2 regions of the Paenibacillus sp. FSL R10-2778 genome follow, and region 2 is predicted to be linked to the other one. Evidence: predicted binding sites of a transcription regulator. Region 2 holds the regulator's gene; the other holds the start of a gene.
The links. The regulator Rex, encoded in region 2, represses fermentation and respiration genes when NADH is low (regulators of the CRP and FNR family bind a similar motif). The targets are predictions, from matches to a motif close to TTGTGAAATATTTCACAA.
Positions count from the first base shown of each region.

Region 1: the regulator Rex is predicted to act here: its motif matches at 3,125-3,142, upstream of nadA (quinolinate synthase NadA).

Region 1 covers NZ_CP151956.1:72,923-77,933, reverse strand. The annotation lists gene nadC (carboxylating nicotinate-nucleotide diphosphorylase) at 1-470, opposite strand, end outside; gene nadB (L-aspartate oxidase) at 460-2,076, opposite strand; gene nadA (quinolinate synthase NadA) at 2,116-3,054, opposite strand; gene ftsH (ATP-dependent zinc metalloprotease FtsH) at 3,314-5,011, opposite strand, start outside.
Region 2 covers NZ_CP151956.1:4,722,539-4,727,549, forward strand. The annotation lists gene NST40_RS21310 (DUF5590 domain-containing protein) at 1-177, opposite strand, end outside; gene NST40_RS21315 (amidohydrolase) at 350-1,651, opposite strand; gene NST40_RS21320 (redox-sensing transcriptional repressor Rex) at 1,638-2,291, opposite strand; gene dinG (ATP-dependent DNA helicase DinG) at 2,422-5,011, opposite strand, start outside.

The DNA.
Region 1 (5,011 bases), 2.3 Mb from region 2:
TGATTAAAGCCTCCACCAATACGAACAGCATATTTCTCCAGCATCCGGTGACCTGGTGTTGTCTTACGTGTGTCCACTAGACGAGTTGGTAATCCCTCCAACACCTGCACGAAAGAAGCTGTACGTGATGCCACACCCGAAAGACGCTGCATCAAGTTAAGCGCAAGCCGCTCACCTGTTAGAATCGCATGTGTGCTGCCCTCAACCTCAATAATTACTGTCCCTTTAGTTACAGCTTGGCCTTCTTCGACAAGGGCTGTAAAACTAAGTGCCGGATCCACAATTTCAAAGACCAGCTCTGCAATTGGAATGCCACAAATTATACCGTCTTCCTTGGCATGAATAATCCCTTTGGACTCATGGCCCACTGGAATCGTCATCTGCGTGGTTACATCTCCGGAACCAACATCTTCCCGCAACCAGGCCTTGATGGATTGTACTAGCTCTTCATTGTAACCATTAAACATCATCGCTTAATTCCTCCACTATTCCCAGTTCGCGAATTTGAAGCAGGTGCTTACGCCACTGATCATCATCCCGCTGCGGATAATCCTCACGGTAATGCGCCCCACGGCTCTCTTCCCGTGCCAGAGCAGACTCTGTCACAAGCAAACAGCAGGTCAGCATATTAGCAAATTCATATTCCTCACGTTTGGACAATGCTGATCCAAAGATTGGCAGCTGTCGTTTTAATTCATCTAGTCCTTTAAGTAACATCTCTTCGTTACGACGTAGTCCGGCATATCGAACCATTACCTTCTGTAGCTTCAAACGACGTTCCACAATAGCTTGAGTTGGCGAATCTACACGTCCCTCGTTACTCTTAACCGATAAAACATCACGGTCCAGCGGGGAAAGCTCATGAATCCGATCAATAATACGCTGTCCGAATACAATGGCCTCAGATAATGAATTACTAGCTAAACGGTTAGCGCCATGCAGGCCTGTGGAGGAAACCTCTCCGCAAGCAAACAGACGTGGGATGGTGCTCTCTCCATTCAGATCGGTCTTAATCCCCCCCATCATATAATGCGCAGCGGGAGCCACTGGAATCCAATCACTTGTAATATCCAGTCCATAGCCCATACATGTCTCATATATTGTGGGAAACCGATGCTTCACCATCTCTGGAGATTCATGTGTAATATCCAAATAAACGAACGTTGATTTAGTATGTTCCATTTCACTTACAATAGCTCGTGCTACAATATCCCGCGGAGCTAGCTCAAGCAGGTCATGATAACGTTCCATGAACCGTTCTCCATTAATATTGCGCAAGACTGCTCCTTCCCCACGCACAGCTTCGGAGATTAAAAATCTAGGAGCTCCCGGGTAACTAAGTGCTGTAGGATGAAATTGAATAAATTCCATATCTCGTATATGAGCCCCAGCGCGATAGGCGATCGCTACACCATCTCCTGTAGCTACTTCTGGGTTGGTAGTGTATCGATATAATTGTCCTGCTCCACCAGAGCACAAAATGGTCGCATCCCCTTGCAGGAACAACCTTCCACCACCGGGCCGTTGCAATAATGCGCCTACACATTCTCCACCTTCAGTGATGAGATCGATAACATAATGATCATCCCAGACCTCAATATTCTCATGTTCGGCTACCTGTTCCGCCAATGCACGAACAATCTCATAACCTGTAGCATCCCCATTAGCATGCAAAATACGGCGGTGGCTGTGTGCACCTTCCTGAGTCAAAGCCAGTACCCCATCTTCCTTATCAAACAGAGTTCCTAAGCGAATTAACTCATGAACGCCTTCCGGCCCTTCATTAACAAGTGCATCGACAGCTGTTGAGGAGCAAAGACCTGCTCCGGCCATTAAGGTATCCTGCCGGTGGTAAGCAGGGGAATCATCCTCAGCTATAACAGCTGCGATCCCCCCCTGTGCATAGCGAGTATTACTTTCCATTACTGATTTCTTTGTGATCATTATGACACGCCGATCTTCACTGGCTTTAATAGCTGTGAATAACCCGGCAATCCCTGAACCAATAACAATACAATCTGTCTTTACCGTAGGAATATCCCGAAGATCAAAATCAACCAAATATTGTGGAATCATGACCGCTTTTCACCTGTTTCAACGAAAGAGTAGCGCATGCTACCGGACTTGTAGCATGCGCTCTAGGGATGTTCTGGCTTTGTCGGCGACAGCAGGCGGTACATAGATTTGTGGCTTCATCGTCTCCAGGCATTTCACCAGTTTTTTTAGATTATTAACTTTCATATTAGGACAAACAAGAAATTTGGTAGCAAAATGGAATTCTTTATCTGGACTATCCTTACGAAGCTGATATCCGGTACCATCTTCCGTTCCAACGATAAATTGCTTACGATCCGATTTCCGGCAATACTCCAGAATTGATGTAGTGCTGCCTACATAGTCACCCATGGCGACTACTTCAGGACGACACTCTGGATGAACTACAAATTCCGCATCTGGATATTTTGCTCTCATTTCTACTACATCTTTGACGGTCAACATGTCGTGAGTGTTGCAATAGCCTTCCCAAATAATCAGCTTCTTGCCCGTCTGATCTTGTACATATTGACCAAGATTCTTATCTGGGACCCAAATAATCTCTTCGGCGTCAAGGGATTCGATTACTTTCACAGCATTAGCAGAGGTACAACAAATATCGGTTTCTGCTTTAATCTCGGCGGACGAGTTGATATAAGTGACTACTTTAGCATTTGGATGTTGAGCTTTTAGCTTACGCAAACCGTCTACATTGACCATATCTGCCATTGGACAGCCTGCACGTTCATCAGGAATAAGGACGGTTTTGTTCGGGGCTAGAATTTTTGCACTTTCCCCCATGAAATGAACACCGCAGAATACAATAACTTCTGCATCTGTCTCTGCAGCCTTCTGAGCGAGTAAAAAAGAGTCGCCCCGGAAATCGGCAACCTCCTGAATTTCATCACGTTGATAATAATGAGCTAAAATGATTGCGTTTCGTTCCTTTTTAAGCTGTTCAAGACGTATACGAAGTTCTCGATTCTGTTCCTGCTTGCGCTCAAGCGCCAGAGCTTCCACCGATTGTTCTCCCCCTTAAATCCTCGCGGCTTTTCGCCGACATGATGTTATCAAATGGCATGCGCCATCATGGTGAAAAAATGAACATGCTGATATAAATAGTAAGTAATATTAATCACTAATGTACACAACGTTCCAGCCTCTGTCAATGTAACTGGACAGGCTTTAAGGCATAGAATCCCTTAAAAATTAAAATAAAAAATCCGGAGAACAGTTACGTTCTCCGGATAAATTTACATCATATGAATGGTGGACCCAATTAGGTAAGGCTAGTGCCCCCACCTTTGTTGTCATCACCGGAACCGTCATTACCCTCAGAATCAGGGTTATTCGGGATATCCTTCGACAGGTCAGGAAGTGTGGACTGTTCATCCTCAGGCTTGCCTTGAATGCGAACTCGCACATCACCGATATTGTCGATGACAGGCTCGCCAACTTCATGGGCAACACCTTCGCCACCCTCTGGTTTACCATCCTCGGAAAGGAATCCTTGTTCAATCAGTTGTGTGATCTGATCAAGCTCAAGTGTTTCTTTCTCAAGTAATGTATTGGCAATCAAGTGCATTTCTTTGGAGTGTTTGATCAACAGATCTTTACAACGTTCGTAACTCGAAGTAATAAAGTTCTGCATTTCCTGATCAATCTCATAAGCAATGGAGTCACTGTAATTCTGTTCATGCCCAATATCACGACCCAAGAATACTTGACCTTGAGAAGATCCGAACTGCATAGGTCCAAGCTTATCGCTCATACCGTACTCCATAATCATGGCACGCACGATGCGCGTAGCCTGTTGGAAGTCACTGTATGCACCCGTACCGATCTCACCAATAAACAATTCTTCAGCAACACGTCCACCAAGTAATCCAGTAACCTTATCCAAAAGCTCCTGCTTGGTAACGATCATCCGATCTTCCTTCGGAAGCATAATAACATATCCGCCTGCACGTCCGCGTGGGATAATAGTAACTTTATGCACCATATCGGCGTGCTCAAGGAAGTAACCTGCAATAGTATGGCCTGCTTCATGATAAGCTACAATACGTTTCTCGCGGTCACTGATCACACGGCTGCGTTTCTCAGTACCTACGATAACACGGTCAATAGCTTCATCCACTTCAATCATGGAAATATCTTTACGGTTACGACGTGCAGCTAGCAAAGCTGCCTCATTCAGCAGATTCTCCAGATCAGCACCTGTGAATCCGGTTGTGCGTTTAGCAACAACATCCAGTCTTACATCTTTCGTAAGCGGTTTGTTACGAGCGTGAACCTTAAGTACAGCTTCACGGCCTTTCACATCAGGACGGTCAACCGTAATTTGACGGTCAAAACGTCCTGGACGAAGCAATGCCGGATCAAGTATATCAGCGCGGTTAGTCGCCGCTACAATAATAATGCCTTCGTTACCACCGAATCCATCCATCTCAACCAGCAATTGGTTAAGCGTCTGTTCACGCTCGTCATGTCCGCCACCAAGACCGGCGCCACGCTGACGACCCACAGCATCAATTTCATCAATGAAGATAATACATGGAGCATTCTTCTTAGCATTCTCGAACAAATCACGTACCCGAGAAGCACCGACACCCACGAACATTTCCACAAAGTCAGAACCGGAAATACTAAAGAAAGGAACGCCAGCTTCCCCTGCTACCGCACGGGCAAGCAATGTTTTACCTGTTCCCGGAGGACCTACAAGCAATACGCCCTTAGGAATACGTGCGCCAACAGCTGCAAATTTGCGTGGATCTTTTAGGAACTCAACGACTTCGACAAGCTCTTGCTTCTCTTCGTCCGCCCCTGCTACATCCTCAAAGCTGATTTTCTTCTTCTCTTCATTATATAACCGAGCCTTGCTCTTGCCGAAATTCATGACTTTACCGCCGCCACCTTGCGCCTGGTTAAACAGGAAGAAGAACAAGATGAACATAATTACCAGTGGGATAATTGAAGA
Region 2 (5,011 bases):
CGATTTTTGTGCTTTGGTTACCTCTGTTAGACCCGCTCTGGTTTTGGCAACATCCTTAGCGATATCACGCTCGTTCCATTGATCTTTCATAATATAGGCATAGAACTGGATAAGTCCAAACCCCAGGAGCAGAATCAGAACTGACCCCAGGAGGATCCATTTTTTCCTTTTCTTCAAGGTACAGCTCCCTTTCTAGTAATATATCTTTTTTGATTATATAACACACCCGCGTGTTTATCCAAAATTTCATAATTTTCTAGCTTTCCCAGCCTTAAAAATACACAAAAGGCCGCAACTTTTGCTAAAAGCAAAAAGTCGCAGCCTATTATTTATTCGTTATTCTCCAGACTTAACGCTTCAATAAACCTTCGAAGGCTTCTTGCGCTTTACGCCGGATAGCTTCCTCATCCAGGGTTAAGCATTGTCCATGCTTGATGACCTGTTTACCATTCACCCACACATGCTCAACATCCTTAGCGCTAGCAGAGTAAACCGCATGAGACAACAGATCTGTGTGTGGCAGCAAATGCGGCTGATCGATATCAATAGCAATGAAATCTGCTTTCATCCCTACAGCAAGTCTGCCTACATTATTTAAAAAGATGGACTGCGCGCCATATTCTGTAGCCATACGCAGAGCCTCTGGAGCTGGAACAGCCGTTGGATCACCGCTGACACCCTTATGAATGAGAGCTGCAAGCCGCATCTCTTCAAACATATCCAAGTTATTGTTGCTTGCCGCGCCATCCGTGCCAAGAGACACCTTCACACCAGCTTTTAGAAGATCAGTAACCCGAGCCACTCCGCTAGCCAACTTCAAATTACTGCCCGGATTATGAGATACACCCACATTATGGCGAGCCAAGATCTCAATCTCTTCATCATTTAAATGAACACCATGTGCAACTATCGAGGGACGTGTGAACATGCCAAGCTTCTCTAAGTGAGCTACAGGACGCAACCCGTAATCCGCCACATTTTGTTCCACTTCACGTTTCGTTTCGGACATATGCGTATGCATCGGTAAATCCAGATCATGCGCTGCCTGCACGAACTTAACCAGGAAGTCCGGAGGGCAAGTATAAGGGGCGTGCGGCGAGATCATAGTAGTAATTCTGCCTTCAGCCTTTCCATGCCAGTTACGGGCAAAAGAAATCGCTTCCGCAAGCTTGTGATTCTGTACATCCTCTGGACATAACCCGATCACACCACGCATCAATACGGAACGGATACCTGATAACTCAGCTACCTCGGCTACTCGGTCCATATGATCATACATATCGAGGAAGGTCGTAGTTCCACCCTTCAGCATTTCCAATACAGATAAGGAGGTTCCCCAGTATACATCATCACCGGTGAACTTTTCCTCCATTGGCCACATCTTCTCCTGAAGCCACACTTGTAGCGCTAAATCATCTCCATATCCACGCAGCAAAGACATCGCCGCATGACCATGTGTGTTTACAAGTCCAGGCATGAACAGCAGACGGCTGCCATCAACCACTTGCACTCCAGCTTCCATCTGAGGCTCTTCTTTTCCTATGTAAGTGATTAAATCATCTTCAATAGTCATATATCCACTCAGAACCGGCTCATCCGTTCCCGGAGTCAGAAAATACCCGCCCTTAATTATCGTTTTATTGTTGTTCATGTTCGCTTTCTTCCTTTCCATCCCGCAAGTAATAAGCAAGACTTTGCAGATCAGTTGTAAAATCAGCTGCATGCACCCGGATATTCGGTGGTGTCTTCAGAATCACAGGGGCAAAGTTCAAAATCGCTTCAATCCCAGAAGAAATGAGAATATCTGCTACATTTTGAGCTTCTGAATCAGGTACGGTAATAATGGCAATGCGAATACCTTGCTCACGAATCGTGCTGCCTAGTTCATCCATCGGTTGCACAGTAAGGGAGTTGATCTTACGTCCAACCTTAGGAGCGTACGAATCAAATATAGCCGTGATTTTCATAGTATCTTTAAGATATGCATTGTAATTAGACAAGGCATGTCCGAGATTACCTGCTCCAACTAAAGCTACATTAAGCTGTTGATCCAGCTTCAGGATATGACGGATTTTCTCAATAAGATACGTTACATCATAGCCGATACCTTTTCTGCCGAAGTCACCAAAATATGCTAAATCCTTACGAATCTGTGCGGGATTAAGATCAAGCTTTTGTCCAAGTTCCTGAGAGGAAACTGTTAATATTTCGCGATTCTGGAGATCATTCAAAAAACGCAAGTACACAGGCAGTCTGCGAACAACGGCTTCTGATATTTTATCCGATTTCATATTTTTCCTCCTAAAAATAGTAATGTTCTTGTGAAAATCCATATTCAAACGTCTACCTCTCCTTATTAAGGACGGTACTGTAACACACCGCCCTTAAGGATAAGGAGGAGCTAAACTGAAGACGAGCGTTTTAAGAAGCGCCGCCATCCTCTAGCCATTCCGCTATGCGAGGGACCATTTGATCAGTAAGCATATGCTCCATTTTGGGACCAGGCAATGAATAAAGGAAATACTTCCCGTAATGAGATTCAATAACCCTTGTATCATAAACAATAACTATTCCGCGATCCTGCGCCGTGCGAACCAGTCTTCCGAATCCCTGCTTAAAACGAATAACCGCTTGAGGAACAGATAATTTCATGAACGGATTCTTCTTCTGGGCCTGTAATAACTCCGACTTCGCTTCCGCCAACGGGTGATTCGGCGGTTGAAACGGAAGTCTCACGATGGCCAGGCAAGTCAGTGCTTCACCTGGAATATCTACACCTTCCCAGAAGCTGCTCGTCCCCAGCAATACGGATGCTGCACTGTCCTGAAAGCGGCGGATCAGCTTGCTCCGGCTGCCACCTTCCACGCCTTGACCAAGCACCGTAATCTCTTGTGAGGCTAAAGCCTCTTTAAGCGGATCATATACCTGACGCAGCATTTTATAAGAAGTAAACAGAACCAGCATCCGCCCACGTGTTGTTTTAGCAGCTTCCGATAATGACTGTACGAGTGTATCGACAAATCGAGCATCGCCCACACTGCCCTTCACACTAGGAAAATCACGCGGTATAACTAACAGTGCCTGCTCGCGATACTTAAAGGGAGAAGGAAGAAGTGAGGTCATTAGACGTCCTTCTTCCGCAGCTTCGTTAAGTCCGAGATTATCAATCATAAATTGAAAAGATTTATCTACAGACAGCGTCGCCGAGGTAAGCACGATGCTTTTTTTCTTATCGAAGAACAACTCTTTAAGCTGGCTGCTAACATCCACAGGGACAGCATACATCTGCAGTGATTTGCTGCGGTAATTCCCATTTGCCTCCAGCCAATATACTACATTATCGTCATTCAGCCCCATAAAGAATCTTACTTGCTCACGGATGGAAGCCAAATCCTTAAATAAACCGCTAATATCAGTAACAAGACTGTCTGCTGAGGATTGGCTTTCCTGGTCGCGCATCTCGTTAAGCATTTTATCACCCTTACGGATGATGTCGCTTAACGTCAGATTCATAGTGTTCTCTAGTGCAACCAATTCATCCCAATCCTTCGGCTTACGGGCGGGAATCAAACGCATAACCAGTTGTCCCGCTTCCCCTGCCCCTGCATCACTGCGTTCCGGCAAAAGGCTGAACAGCTTGTCGCTGAGTGCATCCCAGGTTTCTTTGACGGTAAGCAGATCCGGGTAGATCCGATCGATGACTCCGCTCCATTCTGAAGCCTCTTCACTGCCTGACGACTGTAATATCTGGCGCAGAGCAGGAAGCTGTCCGTTTCGGCTATCTTTATACAGCCGCGATAATGTGTGTGCCACAGTGAAATGCTTCATATGCATGCCAAGATGTTTACCAGCCACATCTTCTAAATGATGTGCTTCATCAATGACAAGATGCTCGTAAGCCGGAAGCAGCTGGTGCCCAGCCTTAACATCTGCGAATAGCTTGGAGTGGTTCGTAATAACCACGTCAGCAATCCCAGCTTCATGCTTGGCCCTATGATAATAACATTTGCGGAACCAAGGACAAGAACGGCCCAGACAGGAATCGGTATCGCTTGCCACCGTCTCCCAGAAATCACCGCCCCGGCCGCTTAAATTCAGCTCTTCATCATCCCCTGATTCACTTTGAGTGAGCCATACAATCATCTGAGCGGCAGTAAGCGCATCTTCCCTTGGGCTTATAAAGTCCTTTTTATTAATTTTATGCTCAAACTTACGCAGACACAAATAATGCCCTCTTCCCTTAAAAATAGCAGCTTTAAACGGAAAAGGAACTACCTGCGTTAACAAAGGGATATCCCGCTCGCGCAATTGGTCCTGCAGATTAATGGTATGAGTGCTGACCATGACTTTTTCATTGGTGCGAACGCTTTGATAAATGGCAGGCAACAAATAACCGAGCGATTTACCGGTTCCTGTGCCCGCTTCGATCAGTAGGTGTTTGTCTTCGGCAAGTGCCGTCATCACCTCATTGATCATAATATCCTGAGCTTCCCGGCTTTCATACTGCGGTAATGTGTCTTTAAGTCGTTTGGTTACTTCGTCCATATAATCAGTAAAAGATAAATTCGCTAGCGGATTCTCAGCATGCTCATCTCTAGGTGGCGCTAACTCCGTCCAATCTCCTACTGCAAGCGCTAATTGACGATAGAAAGTCAGATCACCTTCGGGCTGTAGCGTCTCCGCTTCCCGCTCTCGCAGCAGACCATCAAAGTACCAGCCCAGATCACTATCCTCTTCGGTAAACAGCTCACAGAGTCTCTGGATCGTAAGCAGCGGCAGCTCGTAGAGCTCCTCAAGACATTTCAACAGCACTAAAGCAGTCGCAAGTGCATCACTATCTGCCTGATGCGGATGATCATGTGTCACTCCAAAATGAGCACTGACAGAGCTTAGTTGATAAGATGTGAGCGAAGGAAAGCAAATTTTCAGAAAATCAATCGTATCCAAAATCCGCCCTTGAAATGGCAAATAACCACAACGATCTAAAGCATTTTGTAAAAAATGGAAGTCG